Regions from separate parts of the Novosphingobium sp. BL-S-20 genome, predicted to be linked through region 2. Evidence: predicted binding sites of a transcription regulator. Region 2 holds the regulator's gene; each other region holds the start of a gene.
The links. The regulator LexA, encoded in region 2, represses DNA repair genes until DNA is damaged. The targets are predictions, from matches to a motif close to GTTCCNCNCTTGTTCT.
Positions count from the first base shown of each region.

Region 1: a site for LexA is predicted at 3,352-3,367, ahead of uvrA (excinuclease ABC subunit UvrA). Genes of this name have one in related genera too.
Region 3: a site for LexA is predicted at 2,499-2,514, ahead of ACZ1II_RS07925 (MmcB family DNA repair protein). Genes of this name have one in related genera too.

Region 1 covers NZ_CM145494.1:2,441,668-2,448,192, reverse strand. Annotated here, with positions in the region: gene ACZ1II_RS19140 (M28 family metallopeptidase) at 1-146, opposite strand, end outside; gene ACZ1II_RS19135 (hypothetical protein) at 375-842, opposite strand; gene ACZ1II_RS19130 (hypothetical protein) at 1,119-1,589, shown strand; gene ACZ1II_RS19125 (hypothetical protein) at 1,829-2,239, opposite strand; gene ACZ1II_RS19120 (UrcA family protein) at 2,473-2,874, opposite strand; gene uvrA (excinuclease ABC subunit UvrA) at 3,379-6,285, shown strand; gene ACZ1II_RS19110 (hypothetical protein) at 6,384-6,525, shown strand, end outside.
Region 2 covers NZ_CM145494.1:1,904,306-1,910,830, reverse strand. Annotated here, with positions in the region: gene ACZ1II_RS16645 (ComEC/Rec2 family competence protein) at 1-2,136, shown strand, start outside; gene lexA (transcriptional repressor LexA) at 2,189-2,869, opposite strand; gene ACZ1II_RS16635 (molybdopterin molybdotransferase MoeA) at 3,023-4,237, opposite strand; gene moaC (cyclic pyranopterin monophosphate synthase MoaC) at 4,234-4,707, opposite strand; gene trpC (indole-3-glycerol phosphate synthase TrpC) at 4,704-5,492, opposite strand; gene trpD (anthranilate phosphoribosyltransferase) at 5,513-6,508, opposite strand; gene ACZ1II_RS16615 (anthranilate synthase component II) at 6,511-6,525, opposite strand, start outside.
Region 3 covers NZ_CM145494.1:57,650-64,174, reverse strand. Annotated here, with positions in the region: gene ACZ1II_RS07945 (MerC domain-containing protein) at 1-70, shown strand, start outside; gene thiS (sulfur carrier protein ThiS) at 123-335, shown strand; gene ACZ1II_RS07935 (thiazole synthase) at 393-1,181, shown strand; gene ACZ1II_RS07930 (hypothetical protein) at 1,422-1,949, shown strand; gene ACZ1II_RS07925 (MmcB family DNA repair protein) at 1,989-2,486, opposite strand; tRNA gene ACZ1II_RS07920 (tRNA-Arg) at 2,646-2,722, shown strand; gene ACZ1II_RS07915 (error-prone DNA polymerase) at 2,762-6,022, opposite strand; gene ACZ1II_RS07910 (Y-family DNA polymerase) at 6,019-6,525, opposite strand, start outside.

The sequences.
Region 1 (6,525 bases), 540 kb from region 2:
AACGTGTCGGACGAGAGCGTCTTCACATCGGCGACCATGCGGTCGGCATCGATGGCCTCCCTCGCGACGGCAGAGTGAGAAACGCCCAAAAGCATGGTGGGTGCGAGCAGCGCGGCGACAGGCGCGAGGAGGAGCTTTGTCTTCATGACCAGCGCTTTTAGGCCGCAGGGCAGGGGAGGCAATAGAGTCGTGGTTCGGGGGCTTCTCTCCCTACCTAGCCGTCGCCCCCGCGAAGGCGGGGGCCCCGCTATCTGGAGGCACGACCTCACGCCTGAAGAAAAAAGCGGGGTCCCCGCCTACGCGGGGACGACGACTTGGGGTGGTTTTGCGATGGTCTGTTTTTCGGCATCTCCACCAGTAAAACCGACCTTCAGCTAGTCGCAGTGAGAAAGCGGCAAGGCACCGCGCTCTTGTGGAACTTCATGGACGTGCCATCTCGCGGATAGTTTTTCCACGGTAGCATCTGCAAAAGCCTTCGCTTCATGCAGGTCGTCACCGTTAAATCCTATCGCGATTTGATCTGTAGGCAGGCCCAGATTTCCAGCACCAAAGCTAAATGCACTTCCTCTCTCCGCTCCAATATTCACAGCGCGGTCATTTACGGGCACGTTTTTATTATCTGATGCGAGATTTTTTAATTCATCATGCGTTTGGCCGCTTCGATCAAAAAACTTCATTCGATATGATTGCGCGATTTCATTCATGAAACTGGTAAAAGCCGGAATTTCTTGTGGACCAGCGAGACAAAACTGAACCATGCGGAAAGGATGCTTCCCTTGGGAACAGCCTGCCAACCCTAAGATCAAAACACCAAGTATCGTAGCGCGGGAAACAAACCGCATGCCTTACCGCCCTCATGTCTGCTTACAGGAGTGATCCATGAAAGAATGAGAGGCTGCAAGGGGGCGTGTCCCGTCAGGCCGCTCTTCTTCGCTACCAGTGGCACCGACAGGCAGCTATGGAATGCGGCCCACAGCGTCGTGAGGAGGCGAAAGGGGTGGTTAGTTGTCATTGCCGCAATCAGGAACGAAGATCTGCAATGCGAGATTTCGGTTCAAAAGCAGCCTTTCCGGTACGCCGACATTGCGGACAGCCACTATTGGCTGCAAACTCGCAGGATGAAACTCATTGTCGCTTCAATGCTATTTATCGCATTAACAGGTGCCACTACAGTGCCGGTATCCGAACAGCAGGCTCTAATGGTAAAGATTGAGAGCAGCGTGAAATTGCCCGTGGGAGCAAGTTCCATCGATCAATATTCGCGGAATTATGCTTTGAGACCGGACGGGAAGGTTGTCGCGGTCTTTGTCATTCCTCCCGAGCCAACGTGGAATGATAGCGAAGGTTTCGGCTGCGAAGTAATGCTTGAAGACCTTACGAGCCGGCCTTGTACCGAGGAAGAAATAGCCGAAAGTAAGCAGCAGGACGCGGCCACTGCGGCGAGGTTTGGTGCCGCCGATGAGGCTCGTTGGTTTGATGATTATCGCGAGCTGCCGATTATCTTAGACGGCGGCTGCATGCAGGTTGAAATTATCTTCGATCCGCGCTCAAAGCAGATCGAACGTGCCGAATGCAACGGATTTGCTTAGGTCCGCTCACCCCGATATTGATGCCATAGCGCTCGAAGCTGGGACGGCTTGAAAGCGGCCGCTCATTTCTCCCGAGTTGACTGGCCGACTTGGGGTGCCTGCCGTCAGGCAGCTTTTTGTCAAAACGATCTGGAAAGCGCTCATCTCGCCGCACGCCCAATCGCAAACCCCGCCGACATGAAAAAGGCGGAGCGGGCGCCGCGCCCGCTCCGCCTCGATCGCATTCCCAAGCCGACACCTCACTCGCAGCGCGAATAGTCTCCCGCGCGGCAGGCGGCGACGTCGCGGCGCCATTGGGCGAGGTCGGCCTCGTAGTCGCGGCGGGCCTGGGCATAGGCGCGCGACTGTCCGGCATATTCGCGCCTGCTGGTCTGGTAGTCGCGATCGTCGGTTTCGGCGTAGTCCTCGTCCGCATCGCGCGCCCCGCCGTCGCTGTCGCGATAGGCCTTCCAGCCCGAGGCGTACTGCGCGTCGCGTTTGCGCACGTAATCGAGCTGGTCGCGGTTGAGCTTGCGGATGATCGCGGCGTCGCGGGCGATGTCCTCGGGCGTCATGCGGTCGTTCGGATCGTCGGCCCGCGCCGTGCCGGAGAAGGCCTGCGCGGACAGCGCCAGAGTGCCCAAGGCGAGCAGGATGCGCCCAGCTTTCATAAGTCTCGTCTTTCCGTCCCTGAAGAATTTTGGCCCTGAAGGATTCTGGCCTGATGGCCTTCTCGATTTCCTGACGAAGCCGCGGGGCGGAAGCAATTGCGGATGCGACGGGCCGTTTGTCCGCACGACGAGCCGCGCGGCGCTTGAGGCGAACGCGGGAACCCTGTCGGCAGTCGCCGCGAAAAGGCCGCCGATCCCGTGCGGGGAGCGGCGGCCTTTCCGGGGGCAGGCGGTTACTTGCCGCGGCGGGCGACGATAGCCAGCGAAGTAGGCTCTGCGACGGCCAGCCGATCGGGGTTGGCCTTTGCCGCCAGCCGGGTCGCGAGCATGTCGTCACGGGCGGCGAAGGCGCGTTCGCGGGAATCGTCGCGGCAGTCGCGGGTCCAGGCCATCTCGTCGAGATGGTTGCTGTTCATCGGGCAGACCGCGCGAATGGCGACTTCCAGCCGCATGTTCAACGTGTCGAGACCCTCCTGGCTGTCCAGATTGAGGTCGCCATAGCGGACTTCGCGATGGGGAACGTCCCGAAGCGAGCCGTCCTTCACGACGACATCGGCAAGGGCCGGGCCGGAAAGTCCGGCAGCAGCCATGGCGATCATGCCGAAGGCGGCGAAAGTGGTGTGAATCCTGGTCATCTGCATTCTCCCGTTGCAAGAGCGCAGCTCTCCCGGCACGAACCCCCACGGCTCGTGGCAAACGAACTGCTAAGCGACCGCTCTGGATGAAGGAAGTCTATCCCAAGCAACGCGAGCGCTGCGGGGTTCCATTACGACTTCACGATCATGTATAGACTTTTGAAGTGCCCCCGCGATCACGCCTTGGCTTTCGAGAAATGTCTAGATCATTACTTGTATTTGTAAGATCGGCATTCGGCAAAAGGTGAGTCGGTATTATTTCCGGGCAGTTTCTCTATTGCGCAGAACCGTGCCGGGTTCAAGTCATCCTTGCCTCCGGATCGTCGAACGACAGTGTTCGAACGACGGACGACATGGGGAGCGGCGGACGGGAAGTGCCGACGTTGCAATTGCGGACTTCGGCACCACATGGGCGCCTGACTTTCTAAGCGGCCAACACCCCCGTCGCCCACACCGGTCGCCGCCGCTTGCGCTTTGCGAACAAATCTGGAACACGTCACCTCCATGAGTCTCTCCCACATCACCGTCCGCGGCGCCCGTGAGCACAACCTCAAGGGTTTCGACATCGAACTCCCGCGTGAGAAGCTGATCGTCATCACCGGCCTGTCGGGCTCGGGGAAATCCAGCCTCGCGTTCGACACGATCTATGCGGAGGGCCAGCGCCGCTATGTGGAGAGCCTCTCCGCCTATGCGCGCCAGTTCCTGGAGATGATGCAGAAGCCAGACGTCGAGCATATCGACGGCCTCAGCCCCGCGATCTCGATCGAGCAGAAGACCACGAGCCGCAACCCGCGCTCCACGGTGGCGACGGTGACGGAGATCTGGGACTACATGCGCCTGCTCTGGGCGCGCGTGGGCATTCCCTATTCGCCCGCCACCGGCCTGCCGATCGAGGCGCAGACGGTGTCCAACATGGTCGACCGGGTGATGGAACTGCCCGAAGGCACCCGCGCCTATCTGCTGGCGCCGGTCGTGCGCGGCCGCAAGGGCGAATATCGCAAGGAACTGGCCGAGTGGCAGAAGGCGGGCTACACCCGCGTGCGCATCGACGGCGAACTCTACGCCATCGAGGACGCCCCGGCGCTCGACAAGAAGTACAAGCACGACATCGAAGTCGTGGTGGACCGCATCGCGGTGAAGGACGGCATCCAGACCCGCCTTGCCGACAGCTTCGAACAGGCGCTGAAACTGGCCGAGGGGCTGGCCTATATCGACCTTGCGGATGGCGTCGTTCCCGGTCGTGAGGCGGAAGGGAAGGGCAAGAAGAACCTCAAGGGCACCGGCCTGCCGCCGAACCGCATCGTCTTCTCGGAAAAGTTCGCCTGCCCGGTCAGCGGCTTCACCATCGAGGAGATCGAGCCGCGCCTGTTCTCGTTCAACGCCCCGCAAGGCGCCTGCCCGGCCTGCGACGGTCTGGGCGAGAAGCTGCTGTTCGACCCGCAGCTGGTGGTCCCGAACGAGCATCTCAGCCTCAAGCAGGGCGCCATCGTGCCCTGGGCCAAGTCGAACCCGCCTTCGCCTTATTACATGCAGGTGCTCTCCAGCCTGGCCGAGCACTTCGGGTTCGACCTCACCACGCCGTGGGACGCGCTGCAGACCGAGCTGAAGATCGTCATCCTCTACGGCACCGGCGGCAAGGCCGTGCCGCTGACGTTCAAGGACGGCAAGAAGGAATACACGGTCAACAAGCCGTTCGAGGGCGTGATCGGCAACCTCAACCGCCGCATGATCCAGACCGACTCTGCCTGGATGCGCGAGGAACTGTCCAAGTTCCAGACCGCACAGCCCTGCGAAACCTGCGAGGGCAAGCGCCTCAAGCCCGAAGCGCTTTCGGTGAAGATCGCGGGCAGCGACATTGCCGATGCCGCGCGCCTTTCAGTGGCGGACGGCTTCGCGTGGTTCGGCGCGCTGGAGGAGAAGCTCACCAGCCAGCAGCAGCAGATTGCCAAGGCCATCCTCAAGGAAATCAACGAGCGCCTCGGCTTCCTCAACAACGTCGGGCTCGATTACCTCAATCTCGACCGTACGAGCGGCACGCTGTCAGGCGGCGAAAGCCAGCGCATTCGCCTTGCCAGCCAGATCGGCTCGGGCCTGTCGGGCGTGCTCTACGTGCTCGACGAACCCTCGATCGGCCTCCACCAGCGCGACAACGACATGCTGCTGGAAACGCTCAAGCGCCTGCGCGACCTCGGCAACACCGTGATCGTCGTCGAGCATGACGAGGACGCGATCCGCACCGCCGACCATATTGTTGACCTTGGCCCCGGCGCCGGTGTCCACGGCGGCGAAGTCGTGGCCGAAGGCACGCTGAAGCAGGTGCTCAAGAGCAAGAAGAGCCTCACCGCCGCCTACCTCAACGGCACGCGCAAGATCGAGGTGCCGACCACGCGCCGCAAAGGCAACGGCAAGAAGATCGTGGTCGAAAACGCCCGCGCCAACAACCTGAAGAACGTGACGGCCGAGTTCCCGCTCGGCACCTTCTGCTGCGTCACCGGCGTCTCCGGCTCGGGCAAAAGCTCGCTCACTATCGACACCTTGCAGGCCGGCGCCGCGCGCCAGCTCAACGGCGCGCGCGTCGTCGCCGGGGCGCATGACCGGATCACCGGGCTCGAACACTGCGACAAGGTGATCGAGATCGACCAGTCCCCCATCGGCCGCACGCCGCGCTCCAACCCCGCCACCTACACCGGCGCCTTCACCCAGATCCGCGACTGGTTCGCGGGCCTGCCGGAATCGGAAGCCCGCGGCTACAAGGCCGGGCGCTTCAGCTTCAACGTCAAGGGCGGCCGGTGCGAGGCGTGCCAGGGCGACGGCCTGATCAAGATCGAGATGCACTTCCTGCCCGACGTCTACGTCACCTGCGAGGAATGCCACGGCAAGCGCTACAACCGCGAAACGCTGGAAGTGAAGTTCAAGGGCCACTCCATCGCCGACGTGCTCGACATGACGATCGAGGACGCGGAGGAGTTCTTCAAGGCCGTGCCGCCGATCCGCGACAAGATGCACATGCTGAACGAAGTGGGCCTCGGCTACGTAAAGGTCGGCCAGCAGGCGACCACGCTGTCCGGCGGCGAGGCGCAGCGCGTCAAACTCGCCAAGGAACTCGCCCGCCGCTCCACCGGCCAGACGCTCTACGTGCTGGACGAGCCGACCACCGGCCTCCACTTCGAGGACGTGCGCAAGCTGCTCGAAGTGCTCCACCGCCTTGTCGAACAAGGCAATTCGGTGGTGGTGATCGAGCACAACCTCGATGTCATCAAGACCGCCGACTGGATCATCGACATGGGCCCGGAAGGCGGCGTGCGCGGCGGCGAGGTGATCGCCGCCGGTACGCCGGAGGATATCGTGAAGGTGAAGAAGTCCTTCACCGGGCACTATCTGAAGCCGCTGCTTTCCAGCTGGGCGAAGTAATTTACAGATATTCTGTCTAAGGTTAATCACTAGCCCTCTTGCCATAGATGCTTAGAGACAGCTACTCGTAAGGGGTATTGTTTTCTAGGTGGGGCAGTGTGGGCAAGTCTATTGAGCAACAAGCGATGGAGCGCCTTCGTGGCGCCCAAGGGGTAGCTGATCAAGTACTTCGTATCTTCGAGTTGGGTGCGCCTTCAATTTCGGAGATGGCTTATGCAGTTAAGTCGCGAGTAAAAGACG
Region 2 (6,525 bases):
GCCGGAGCCGCTGCAATGCAGCATCGCCCATGGATCAGCCAGAGCCACTTGTCGAGCAGTTTGGCCGGTGTCGAGTGTTTTCTTTCGAACTGCGGTTTCGCTAGAGGACCGTGGCTTGCCGTAGCCTTCGGAAGCGGCGCAACTGCGTGGTTTTCGCTGCCTTCCCGAGAGAGTTGGGCGGGGCTTTGCGTAGTATGCGTCGCGATTGCGATATTCGCACTTTACTGGCGTTCCGGCCTGCTGCGCTACCCGTATATCCGGCAGGCGATCTTGTCGCTTTCGTTGCTGACAATGGCTGGATGCCTTGGTGTGTGGCTGCGCTCCGAAATGATCGGTGCTCCGCCGATTTCGCGCCTGCTGTCGGGCACCTTCACGGGGACCGTAATCGGACAGGAAGAGCAGCCTGCGCTGGAGCGTGATCGGCTGACCTTGGCGATGCGCGAACCGGGGACCGGACGGGCGATCAAGGTGCGGGTGAACGTGCCGGTGCGGTTTCGCGAAAGGGTGCCGGAAACCGGGGCGGTGATCCGCTTTCGCGGGCGGCTTGCACCACCGGCCTCACCAATGTTTCCGGGGGGTTACGATTTCGCACGGTCGGCGTGGTTCGCCGGAATCGCGGCAACGGGGCAGGTGACGGCGCCAATCGAACTCGTTTCCGCGGCCCGTGGCGGCGACTGGCTGGGCAACGCGCGCAACGGGTTGTCCCGTCATATAACCGGGCGATTGGCCGGATCGACGGGGGGAATCGCGGCGGCACTGACCACGGGAGACATGGGCGCGATATCCGGAAACGATGCGCAGGCGATGCGAGATGCGGGGCTTGCGCATCTGCTTTCGATCAGCGGGCTTCATGTGAGTGCCGTGATCGGCGGGGTCTATCTTCTCGCGCTTCGGCTGCTGGCGCTTTCACCGGCTCTTGCCTTGCGCGTTCGGCTGCCGATTCTTGCTGCCGGTTTCGGGGCCTTGGCGGGGATCGGCTATACCTTGCTCAGCGGTTCGCAAGTGCCGACGGTGCGCTCGTGCCTTGGCGCCTTGTTCGTGCTGGCGGCACTGGCGATGGGGCGGGAGGCGTTGTCGATGCGCTTGCTGGCCGTGGCGGCTTTCATCGTGCTGCTGGTCTGGCCCGAGTCGATCGTCGGGCCCAGCTTCCAGATGAGTTTCGCAGCGGTCATGGTCCTCGTTGCGCTCGGCAATGCCGAACCGATGAAGCGGTGGCTCGCTCCGCGCGAAGAAGCTCTACCTTCGAAGGCCCTGCGTCACGTCATGTTGCTGCTGGTCATGGGCATCGCGATCGAAATGGCGCTCCTGCCGATCGGTCTTTACCATTTCCATCGTGCGGGCATTTACGGATCGTTCGCCAATGTTCTGGCTATCCCGCTGACAACCCTGGTTATCATGCCCTTGGTCGCGCTGGCGCTGCTTCTGGATGTGATGGGAGCAGGCGGGCCGGCATGGTGGCTCGCGGATCATGCGATCGAGGGATTGCTGGCGATCGCCCGTTTCATTGCGGATAGCCCCGGTTCCGTACGGGTCCTGCCGACGATGAGCGGGTGGCATTTCCTGCTGTTCGTGGCGGGAGGACTGTGGCTCGGACTTTGGGCAGGACGGGTTCGCTTGTTGGGGCTGGTGCCTATCCTTATCGGATTTCTGGGCCTGATGACGATTCAGGCGCCGGATCTGGTGGTTTCAGGCGATGGTCGCCATGTCGGATGGATCGATCCGGACAGTCGGCGTCTCGTGATGCTGCGTAACAGTTCGAGCGATTATGCGCTGGACAACATGATGGAGGCGGCAGGAAGGCGTGAACTTCCCGAAGTCGTTTCGGCAGCTCCGCGAGCCAGATGCAACAGCGACTTCTGCGCCGTAGCAATGCGAACCTGGCGTGCGCGGTATCAGGTCCTTATTGCCAAAGGGCGCTTGATGGTGCCCGAAGATCAACTCGCAAGGGCTTGCAGGCAATCCGACGTCGTCATTGCCGACCGCCGGCTTCCGGACAGTTGCCGACCGAAGTGGCTGAAGGCCGATCGCGCCCTACTGGATCGCAGTGGCGGCGTGGCCATCGATCTGGATCGTCGCAGGATCACGACCGTTGCCGACACTCAAGGCGATCATGGCTGGTGGCGCGGCCGCAAGTAGATATCTTCGGGCAGGTTGGCTTCGATGAACCGAAGGGGAATTCCCCTCCGGTTCAGTGATAGCGGCGCAGAAGTCCTGCAAGCTTGCCCTGAACTTCCACTTCGTCCTGACCGTAGATTTGCGGTTCGTAAGCGGCATTGGCGGGATCGAGCCGAAGCATCCCGCCCTCGCGGCGGAGATACTTGAGCGTCGCTTCCTCGCCCCGGATCAGCGCGACGATGATTTCGCCATCGCGTGCGGTATTGGTGCGCTTCACGAGGGCGAAATCGCCGTCGAGAATGCCTGCATCGATCATGGAGTCGCCGGAAACTTCCAGCGCGTAATGCTCACCGGAGCCGAGCAGGGCGGCCGGGACCGGAAGCAAGGAATGGCCCTCCAGCGCCTCGATCGGCACGCCCGCTGCAATGCGGCCATGGAGCGGAATTTCGATCACGTCGTTGGCCGGTGTCGGAACCTTCGGAGCGCGAGCCGGAGCCTCTTCCGCCGCCGGAACGCTGCGGGCAGGTTTGGTCGTCGTATCCTCAGGCTGGCGCAGGACTTCGAGTGCGCGGGCGCGGTTGGGCAGGCGGCGAATGAAGCCGCGCTCTTCCAGGGCCGAGATCAGGCGATGAACGCCCGACTTCGACTTGAGGTCGAGCGCTTCCTTCATTTCCTCGAAGCTGGGTGAGATGCCGCTTTCTTCGAGCCGGACCTGGATGAACCGGAGCAATTCATGCTGCTTGCGCGTCAACATCTGCTTTGCCTCATATGTTCTGCGGCCCTTGGCCCGGCCGGATAGTGCTGCGTCGCCAGGTGATCCTTGAAGGAACAGATCTGAACCGATCTGCTGCCTAGAGAACTTTTCTGCGAACAATGAGGGAACAATTATGCAACGAACAGGGTATAGTCAAGCAATACCGCCATTCTGGAGCAAGAACATCCGAACCATGTCGCCCGCATCGGCCGCTTCGGCATGAGCGGGGCGGTCGATCAGGACGTTGCTGGCGGCCAGCGAGGAAAGCGCGCCGCTGTCCTGTAGCGAGAGGGCCTGCACGGTTTCCCCGTCCCATACCCCGCGCAGGAATTCCCGCCGCGCTCCGCCGGTCTTCAAGGGGGCGGAAAGTTTCGCTGCAATGCTTCGCGGCAGAGGCTCTGCGGCACCGAGGAGTGCGCGCAGGACCGGCAGAACGAAAAGATAGGCCGTTACCATGCTCGACACGGGATTTCCCGGTAGCCCGATCACGAGTTGCCTGCGCTCGCCATGATGGCGCGTTGCAATCAGCAGCGGCTTGCCCGGCTTGATCGCGACGCGCCAGAAATCGATTTCGGCTCCCCAGGCTTCCAGGGCGGGACGCAGAAGATCGTGATCGCCGACCGAGGCTCCGCCGCTGGTCACGATCACATCGGCGTCGGCGGCAGCGTCGAAAGCCGCGACAAGGGCGTCGAGATCGTCCGGGATAGGTCCATTCCGCTTCGCATCGACGGGCAGGCTGCGCACGAGCGCGGAAAGCATCGCGCCGTTGCTGGCCGGGATCTGATGATCGGCGCAGCAATCCGGTTCGGCGGCCAGTTCGTCGCCGCTGTCGATCACCGCGATTCGCGGAATGCGGTGGACGGGAAGGTGCTTGTGGCCTGCCGCCACCGCCAGGCCGATCTGGGCCGGTCCGATCAGCGTACCTTGCGCCAGGAGCAGGCCGCCATCGGTGAAATCCATGCCGCGCGGGCGGATATGCTTGTCGCCCGGGTGTGGCGGCGTGCCGGTGAGGACGAGGTCGTCGCCCTGCCGGGTCAGGTCTTCCTGGAGAATGACGGCGCCGGCGTCAGCGGGAAGCAGTGCCCCCGTCGAAATGCGAACCGCTTTTCCTGGTGCGAGAGTTCCGTCAAACGGGTGCCCGGCCGCGCTTTCACCGATGACCTGCCATGGCCCGGCGAGGTCGCCAAGGGTGACGGCATAGCCGTCCATCGCCGAGATATCCGCCATGGGCTGGCTGCGCCGGGCAAACATCGGGGCGGCGAGGTATCGGCCAAGCGTGCCTTCCACGTCGACATGCTCGACAGACAATGGCTCCACCAGGGCCAGCAAGCGCGCCTGCGCTTCTTCCAGCGGCAGCGGCGGGATCATCCGGCTTTCCAGTGACCCGACTTGCCGCCGAACTTCTCGATGAGCCGGATATCCCCGATGACCATGCCCTTGTCGAGTGCCTTGGCCATGTCGTAGATTGTCACGAGTGCGACGGAAATGGCTGTAATCGCTTCCATTTCCACGCCGGTCTTGCCGGTGAGCGATACGGTTGCAGTGGCCGTCAGGGCTTCTTCTTCGAAGGCGAAATCGAGGTTCACGGCGTCGAGCACCAGCGGGTGGCACATGGGGATGAGGTCGGCTGTCTTCTTCGCCGCCATGATGCCCGCGATCCTCGCGGTTCCGAGCACGTCACCCTTCGGCGCATTCCCGGTGCGGATGGCTTCCAGCGCTGCTGCCGTCATTGCGATACGGCCCGAGGCTACCGCGACGCGGCGGGTTTCCGCTTTCGCGCCTACGTCCACCATGCGGGCATTGCCCTGATCGTCGATGTGGGTGAGGGACTTGCTCATCCCAGCAGGAGGGCGCGGGTGGCGGCCTCGACATCGGCTTCGCGCATCAGGCTCTCGCCGACAAGGAACGTGCGCGCGCCGCAGGCAGAGAGGCGCTGGAGGTCGGCATGGCCGTTGATCCCGCTCTCGCTGACCAGCAGCGTGCCTTCGGGGGCCAACGGGGCGAGCTGTTCGGTAATGCCGATATCGGTGACGAAGCGCTTCAGATCGCGATTGTTCACGCCGATAAGCCTCGACTTTAGGCGGCTTGCGCGTTCCATCTCGGCTTCGTTGTGAACTTCGACGAGGCAATCCATGCCGCGTTCGTGGGCAGCGGCTTCGAGTTCGGCCATGAGGCCGTCATCGAGCGCGGCGACGATGATGAGGATCGCGTCGGCGCCGATCGCGCGGGCTTCGGCGACCTGCCAGGGATCGACCATGAAGTCCTTGCGGATGACCGGCAGCGACACCGCGGCGCGCGCTTCGACGAGGAAGTCCTCGTGGCCCTGGAAGTAGGGCGCATCGGTCAGGATCGACAGGCAGGCGGCGCCGCCGCGCTCATAGGCGACTGCGTGCTCGGCAGGACGGAAATCGGGACGGATCAGGCCCTTGGAGGGCGAGGCCTTCTTGATTTCGGCGATCAGCGCAAAGCCGGTTTCCGCCTTGGTGCGCAGGGCGGCTTCAAAGCCGCGCGGGGCGGTCTGCGCGGCGGCGCGGGCGTCGAGGTCGCTGATCGTCGCGAAGCCCTTGCGGGTTTCGACTTCCGCGCGCTTGGTCTGGCAGATCTCGGTAAGCTTGTCGGACATCGGTACCTCGAAAACGCGGCTCAGGCCTTGAGCGCGGAAATCCAGCAATTCAGCAGGGCATTGGCGAGGCCCTTGTCGATGGCCTCGGCGGCTTCCTCGACGCCTTCGCGCCAGGTTTCGACTTCGCCCGCGACGATCAGCGCGCCGGCGGCATTGAGCAGCACGGCGTCGCGATAGGCGCCTTCCTCGCCGAGGAGCAGGCGGCGCAGCGCCTCGGCATTGTAGGCCGCATCGCCGCCGCGAATGGCGCCGACTTGCGAAACCGGCAGGCCGACATCCTTGGGCGAGACACGGCGCATGGCCAGTTCGCCATGCTTGATCTCGGCCACTTCGTTGCCGCCCGCGAGGCTCAGTTCGTCCAGGCCTTCGTCGCCGGAAATGACGAAGGAGTGCTCGCTGCCGAGGTGCATCAGCGCTTCGGCATAGATCGGCACATAGGCGGGGCGGGCGATGCCGACGAGCTGGCGGCGGACATTGGCGGGATTGGCCAGCGGCCCCATGAGGTTGAAGATCGTGCGGCGGCCGATCGCCTTGCGGATCGGCATGATCCGCCCCATCGCCGGGTGATGGCGGGCGGCGAAGAGGAAGCAGATGCCGAGGTCGTTCAGCGTTTCCTCGGCGGTCTCGGCGGCGCGATCGAGGTTCAGGCCAAGCGCTTCGAGGGTGTCGGCGGCTCCGGCCTTCGAGCTGGCGGCGCGGTTGCCGTGCTTGGCGACGGGCACGCCGCAGGCGGCGACGACCAGCGACACGGCGGTCGAGACGTTGAGCGTGTGATGCCCGTCGCCGCCGGTACCGCAGACGTCGATGGCGTTCGCGGGGGCGTGGATCGGGATCATGCGGCTGCGCATGGCGCGGGCCGCTCCGGCGATCTCGCTGGCGGTCTCGCCGCGCTCGGTGAGGGCGATCAGGAAGCGGACGATGGCGTCGTCATCGACTTTGCCGTCGAGGATTGCACCGAAGGCCTCTTCGGCCTCGGCTTCGCCGATGGGATGCAGCGGGTCGGGAAGGCTGGTCACGGTCACGCCGCGATCCG
Region 3 (6,525 bases), 1.4 Mb from region 2:
GATCCTGACGATTATCGGCGTTGCGCTCGTCGCCTTCGCGCATATCCGGAACCTGCACCGCGCGCATTGAAAAGTGCCGTTTTGGCGCTTTCCAAATCGATTCTCTGCGCTATCTGCGGCCCATGGCTGCTGAACTCTCCCTCACCGTGAACGGCGAACCGCGCCGCGTGGCACCCGGCTCGTCGATCGCCGACCTCGTTGCCGGGATCGGCCTCGATCCCAAGAAGGTCGCCGTCGAGCACAACGGCGAGATCGCCCCGCGCTCGACCCTGGCCGATGTCCCGCTGTCCGATGGCGATGTGCTGGAGATCGTTCACTTCGTCGGCGGCGGCTAAGTTTTTCTGCGCTGTTCGCGCGCGCCCACTTTCCTGAAATGCCCGTTCCCCGAAAGGATGCGAACCTTGACCGATACCGCTGATACCTGGACCGTTGCTGGCCGAACCTTCCGCTCGCGCCTGATCGTGGGCACCGGCAAGTACAAGGATTTCGAGCAGAACGCGGCTGCGGTCGCGGCTTCGGGCGCGGAAATCGTCACTGTCGCGGTACGCCGGGTCAATGTCTCGGACCCCAAGGCGCCGATGCTGACCGACTACATCGATCCGAAGAAGATCACCTACCTGCCCAACACCGCAGGCTGCTTCACCGCCGACGACGCGATCCGCACCTTGCGTCTGGCGCGCGAGGCGGGCGGCTGGGATCTCGTGAAGCTGGAAGTGCTGGGCGAGGCGCGCACGCTCTATCCCGACATGCGCGAGACGCTGAAGGCCACGGAAATCCTCGCGAACGAGGGCTTCCTGCCGATGGTCTACTGCGTGGACGATCCGATCGCCGCGAAGCAGCTTGAGGAAGCCGGTGCCGTGGCGGTCATGCCGCTTGGCGCGCCGATCGGCTCGGGCCTCGGCATCCAGAACAAGGTCACGGTCCGCCTGATCGTGGAAGGGGCCAAGGTTCCCGTGCTGGTTGACGCGGGCGTCGGCACGGCCTCCGAAGCCGCCGTGGCGATGGAACTGGGCTGCGACGGCGTGCTGATGAACACTGCCATCGCCGAGGCGCGCGATCCGATCCGCATGGCCCGCGCGATGAAGCTGGCGGTCGAAGCGGGCCGCGATGCCTACCTCGCCGGACGTATGGCGCAGCGCCGCTATGCCGATCCGTCCAGCCCGCTCGCCGGACTCATCTGAATTTTTGCAGGCCGCGATTTCTTCGGATCGGCCTTCTCCCTGGCGGGAGAGGGCCGATTTCCGCGCAAAAAGTGCGGGAATCGGTATCTTTCAAACTGTCCCGAATTGAAATCCTGCATGAATCTTGCCGGAATTACGGGGGACAAACCTTTGCGCAGTTAAGGCTGTAGCAACCCATGTGGCAGAAATTGGTTTTTGTGACAGGGAGGATAGTCCTTCCGTGTCACGAGGATCAGGACCATGACTCACACGGGAAAGGCCAGCATCACCATCAGCGAACTGCGGGAGTTCGCCAGCTTCACGCCCTGCGAGCAGCGCTACATCCGTCGCAGCCTTGACGTGGGGCTGGGCCGACAGGATGCGCTTGGTCTCTGGGCGCGTGACGGCGCCGAGGCCACCTCGATCCGAAAGCAGTACGAGGCCTATGCCGACCTTACCGCCCTGCGCGACATGCGGCCCGACGAATTCGGCTTCGACGATATCACCGTGTTCATGGGCAAGCTCGTCCATGTCGCCGCCTTCGATCTGGCGCAGGACCGCATCGAATCGTTCTCGGCGTTCCGCTTCCTCTACGAGCGCCTGCTGGGTGGCTGGGCACGGCCCTGGCTGCCGGGGGCTTTCTGCGGGGCCTCGGCGCTGCCCCAGATCCGGCCGGAGCGGCGCAAGATCCTGCTCCACTCGATCAGCGAAGCGGCAGCCACCGCCTCGGGCTGGTCGGAGCGCGAGCCGTCGTTTTATCCGGAATGGATCGAGAAGGAAGTCGCCTGACTTGTACCGCGATCCGGAGTCTCGGCTCCGGATCGCCTCTCAGTTTTCGCTGCCCCATTGCTGGGTCTGAGGATCGCCCAGAGTGACGAGCCGCCGGAGTGACGCGCGGGCGAGGCGCTCGGTCTCGACCTTGCGGCGCGCTGCGGCCAGCTGGCGCAGCGGGGCAGGGCGCAGGATTTCCGCATCGTAACCGTCGGCGACGATCACGCCGCACTGCTCGGGCAGGAACGGCTCGGTTTCCAGCGGCGCGCGGTCCAGCGAGGGCGGCAGGCCCCAGTAGAAGCGGTCGCAATAGTCGAGATAGTCGGTCCACTTGCCGTCGCCCAGCAGGTCCGCCCGTGAAACCTTGATCTCGACGATGATGACGTGGCCCTTGGCATCGATGCCCATGAGGTCCGCCCGCCGCCCGCAGCGCAGCGGCATTTCCGGCAGGCACCAGATGTCGTTGCGGGCAAAGAGCCGCCCGATTCCCCGAGCGACGTCGGCAGCGACGAAGGAAGTGAGCGGCGATGAGAGGGGGGAATCAGCTTCGGCCATGGCAGCATCATAAGAACATATAGGGAACTTTCAAGCCGTGGATGGCGTGGGCTCGTTCGCCTTGGCGATATCCCGAAGAAGGTTTTCCCAAGCCTATGATGCGATGGATGGATTTGGCGCTGGCAACGCCGCTCATGCTCTGCTAGTCGCCCCAGCACTGCACCCGTAGCTCAGCTGGATAGAGCGCTGCCCTCCGAAGGCAGAGGCCACAGGTTCGAATCCTGTCGGGTGCACCATTTTTCTCCCATGATTGAAGTTCCGCAAGGCTTGTCGACTCAATGGAAGTCGCGCGAGCGGGGCAGGATGCGCACGTTTCGCGGATGCTGGGGGCGCACGACCTCGTCTGCGCTGGAGAGTTGCGGCTGGGTCTCGTGGTCTTCGGAGAGGCGGGCGAGTTCCGGCGTGCGGTCGTGGATGCGCTGGGCCATCAGGTGGACGACGCCTTCGGGGCTGCGCTGGACTAGGCCTTCCACCACCATCAGCCGGGCCGCCATCACCGGGCGGCGGTAGATCTCGAACAGCCTTTCCCAGATCACCACGTTGGCGATGGCGCCTTCGTCTTCCAGGGTGACGAAGATCGCCTTGCCTTCGCCCGGTCGCTGGCGGACCAGCACTACGCCCGCGACTTTCACCCGCTTTCCGGCTTTCGCTTTTGCCAGTTCGGCGCAGCTCAGCACACCTTCCGCCGCGAAGTGCGGGCGCAGGAAGTCCATCGGGTGGGCTTTCAGCGAGAGGCGGGTGGTCTGGTAGTCGGCGGCGACTTGTTCCGACAGCGGCATGGCGGGCAGGGCGGCGGGTGGTTCTTCGCCCAGTTCGCGGGCGCGGGCGGCGGCGAAGAGGGGGAGTTCGCCGCTGGGCGTGCGCCGCGCTTCCCAGAGGCCCTCGCGGCGGTCGAGGCCGAGCGAGCGCAGGGCGTCGGCATCGGCCAGCAGGTTGAGCGCGCGCTGCGGCAGCTCGGCGCGGCGGGCGAGGTCTTCGAGATTGGTGTAGGGGCGATGGTCCTTGATTGCCTCGGCCCAGTCCTCGCGGAAACCGTGAATCTGGCGCAGGCCGAGGCGCAGCGCGAGTTGGTCTTTCGCGTTTCGCTCCAGGGTGCAGTCCCATTCGCTGTGGTTCGCGTCGGCGGGACGCACTTCCACCCCGTGCTCCTGCGCGCAGCGGACGATCTGCGCCGGGGCGTAGAAGCCCATGGGTTGCGAATTGAGCAGGGCGGCGGCGAAGACGGCGGGGTAGTGATGCTTGATATAGGCCGAGACCCAGACCAGCCGCGCGAAGGCGAGGGCGTGGCTTTCCGGGAAGCCGTAGCTGCCGAAGCCTTCGATCTGCTTGAAGCAGCGCTCGGCGAATTCCTTGGCATATCCGCGCGCGACCATGCCGCCGACCATCTTGTCGCGGAGGGAGTCGATGGTGCCGACATTGCGGAAAGTCGCCATGGCACGGCGAAGCTGGTTGGCTTCGATATCGGAGAAGTTCGCGGCGGTGATGGCGAGCTTCATTGCCTGTTCCTGAAATAGCGGGACGCCCATGGTTTCACCGAGCACGCTGCGCAGTTCGTTGGGATCGTGGGGGGGAGCCGGAGAAGGAAACTCCGGTTCTTCGATGCCCTGCCGCCGCCGCAGATAGGGATGGACCATGTCGCCCTGAATCGGACCGGGACGCACGATGGCGACCTGAATTACCAGATCGTAGAATTTCACCGGCTTCAACCGAGGCAGCATGTTCATCTGGGCACGGCTCTCGACCTGGAAGACGCCGATGCTGTCGCCCTTCTGAAGCATCTCGTAGACCGCTTTGACGTGGGGAGGGTTGTTCCTGTGATCCTTCTCGTCACCCGGTACCGAGTTCAGCTGGTACTGGCGGCCAATGTGAGTCTCGATCATTTCGAAAGCCTTGCCGATGCAGGTCAGCATGCCGAGCGCCAGAATATCGACTTTCATCAGGCCGATCGTGTCGATGTCGTCCTTGTCCCACTCGATGAAAGTGCGCTCGTCCATGGCCGCGTGATGGATCGGCACGGTCTCGTCGAGCCGGTCCTGAGTCAGCACGAAGCCGCCGACGTGCTGCGAGAGGTGGCGGGGGAATTCCAGAATCGCCTCGGTGAAGCGATTGACCCGCGCGATCGTCGGGTTGTCGGGATCGAGTCCGGCTTCGAGGCAGCGGTTGCGGTCGTATTTCGCGGCGTAGCTGCCCCAGACGGTGCTGGCGAGCCGGGCGGTTACGTCCTCGCTCAGGCCCAGCGCCTTGCCGGTGTCGCGGGCGGCGCTGCGCGAGCGGTAGTGGATCACCGTGGCGGCGATCCCGGCGCGGTCGCGGCCGTAGCGCTTGTAGATGTACTGCATCACCTCCTCGCGCCGTTCGTGCTCGAAATCGACGTCGATGTCCGGCGGTTCCTTGCGCTCGGTGGAGATGAAGCGGGAGAACAGCAGGGTGTGCTTTACCGGATCGACGGCGGTGACGCCGAGCACGAAGCAGACCGCGGAATTGGCCGCCGATCCCCGGCCCTGGCAGAGGATGCCCTGCCCCTGCGCCCACTGGACGATATCGTGGACGGTGAGGAAGTAGGCGGCGTAGCCCTGCTTGCCGATGATCTCCAGTTCCCCGGCGAGCAGTCCGGTCAGCTTGTCGGGAATGCCTTGCGGATAGAGGTTGCTGGCCCGGCTCCAGACCAGCTCGGTCAGCCAGCCCTGCGGGGTGTAGCCGTAGGGGACGGGTTCATGGGGGTAGGTATAGCTGAGGTCGTCGAGCTTGAAGGCGATGCCGTCCATGAAATCCCGGGTGGCGGCGATGGCTTCGGGGGCGGCGGCGAAGAGGCGGGCCATTTCGGCGGCGGGCTTCAGGTGCCGTTCGGCATTGGTGGCGAGGCGGCGACCGGCGGCCTGCACGGTGGTCTTCTCGCGGATCGCGGTCATGACATCGTGGAGGGGGCGCGCTTCCGGCTTGTCGTACTGGGCGTCGTTGATGGCGATCAGCGGAACGCCGGTCATGGCCGCCTGTTCGCGTGAGGCCGCGAGGCGGCGGGCATCGCGGCCCTGTCGCAGCATCGTCGCGCCGAGCCAGACTTTGCCGGGCGCGGCATTCGAGAGTCGGCGCAGGAGGTCGTCGGAAGCCGGGGTGGCGACGATCAGTTGCATGTCCTCCAGGAAGGTGAGCAGGTCGTCGAGGTGCAGCACGCAGTTGCCCTTGGTGGTGCGCAAGTTGCCGGTGGTGAGCAGGCGGGTGAGGCGGCCCCAACCGTAGCGGGTGGTCGGGTAGGCGAGGATTTCCGGGGTATCGTCGGCGAAGACCAGCCGCGCGCCGACCATCAGGCGGAAATCGGGCAGGGTCTCGCCGTCCGCTTCGGCCTTTTCCGCGAGCTTGCGCAGCGCGGCGAGGGCGCGGGCGACGCCGGACACGGTGTTGCGGTCGGCAATGCCGATGCCGGGGTGGCCGAGCCCCATCGCCGTGATCGCCATCTCGCCCGGCGTGCTCGCCCCGCGCAGAAACGAATAGGCGGTCGTCGTCGCGAACTCGACATAAGGAGGCGGCCCCTCGCTCATGCGAAGACGCCGTGGAGATACCAGCGCGGATCGGTCTTCTCGCTGCCATAGAGGCCGTGGCGGAACAGCCAGAAGCGGCAGCCGTCTTCGTCCTCGATCCGGTAGTAGTCGCGCGTCGGGCCGCTGGCCTCGACCGTCTTCCACCAGGGATAGGCGATGCGTTCGGGGCCTTCCTGCCGCACGACCCGGTGCTGCCTGCCCTGCCAGCCGAACCGGCGCGGCGGGCCGTCGGGTACTTCGGCAAGGACGGTTATCGGCTGGGGCGGGTCGAATAGGAACAGCGGGCGCAGGGGCGGCTCGCCCGCTTCCGCCAAGGGCCATGACTCCGGCCGAGACGCGGCGGGCACGAGCCGATCGGCATATTCGGGCAAGTGCTCGTCGCGCGGGGCGAAGCGGTGGAGGCATTCGGCGCCGAAGCGGACTTGCAGGCGGTCGAGCAGGGGGGCGAGGTCGGGCCTGCCGGAACTGTCCTCGTCCAGCCGCTCCTGCCCTTCGGAAAGGTC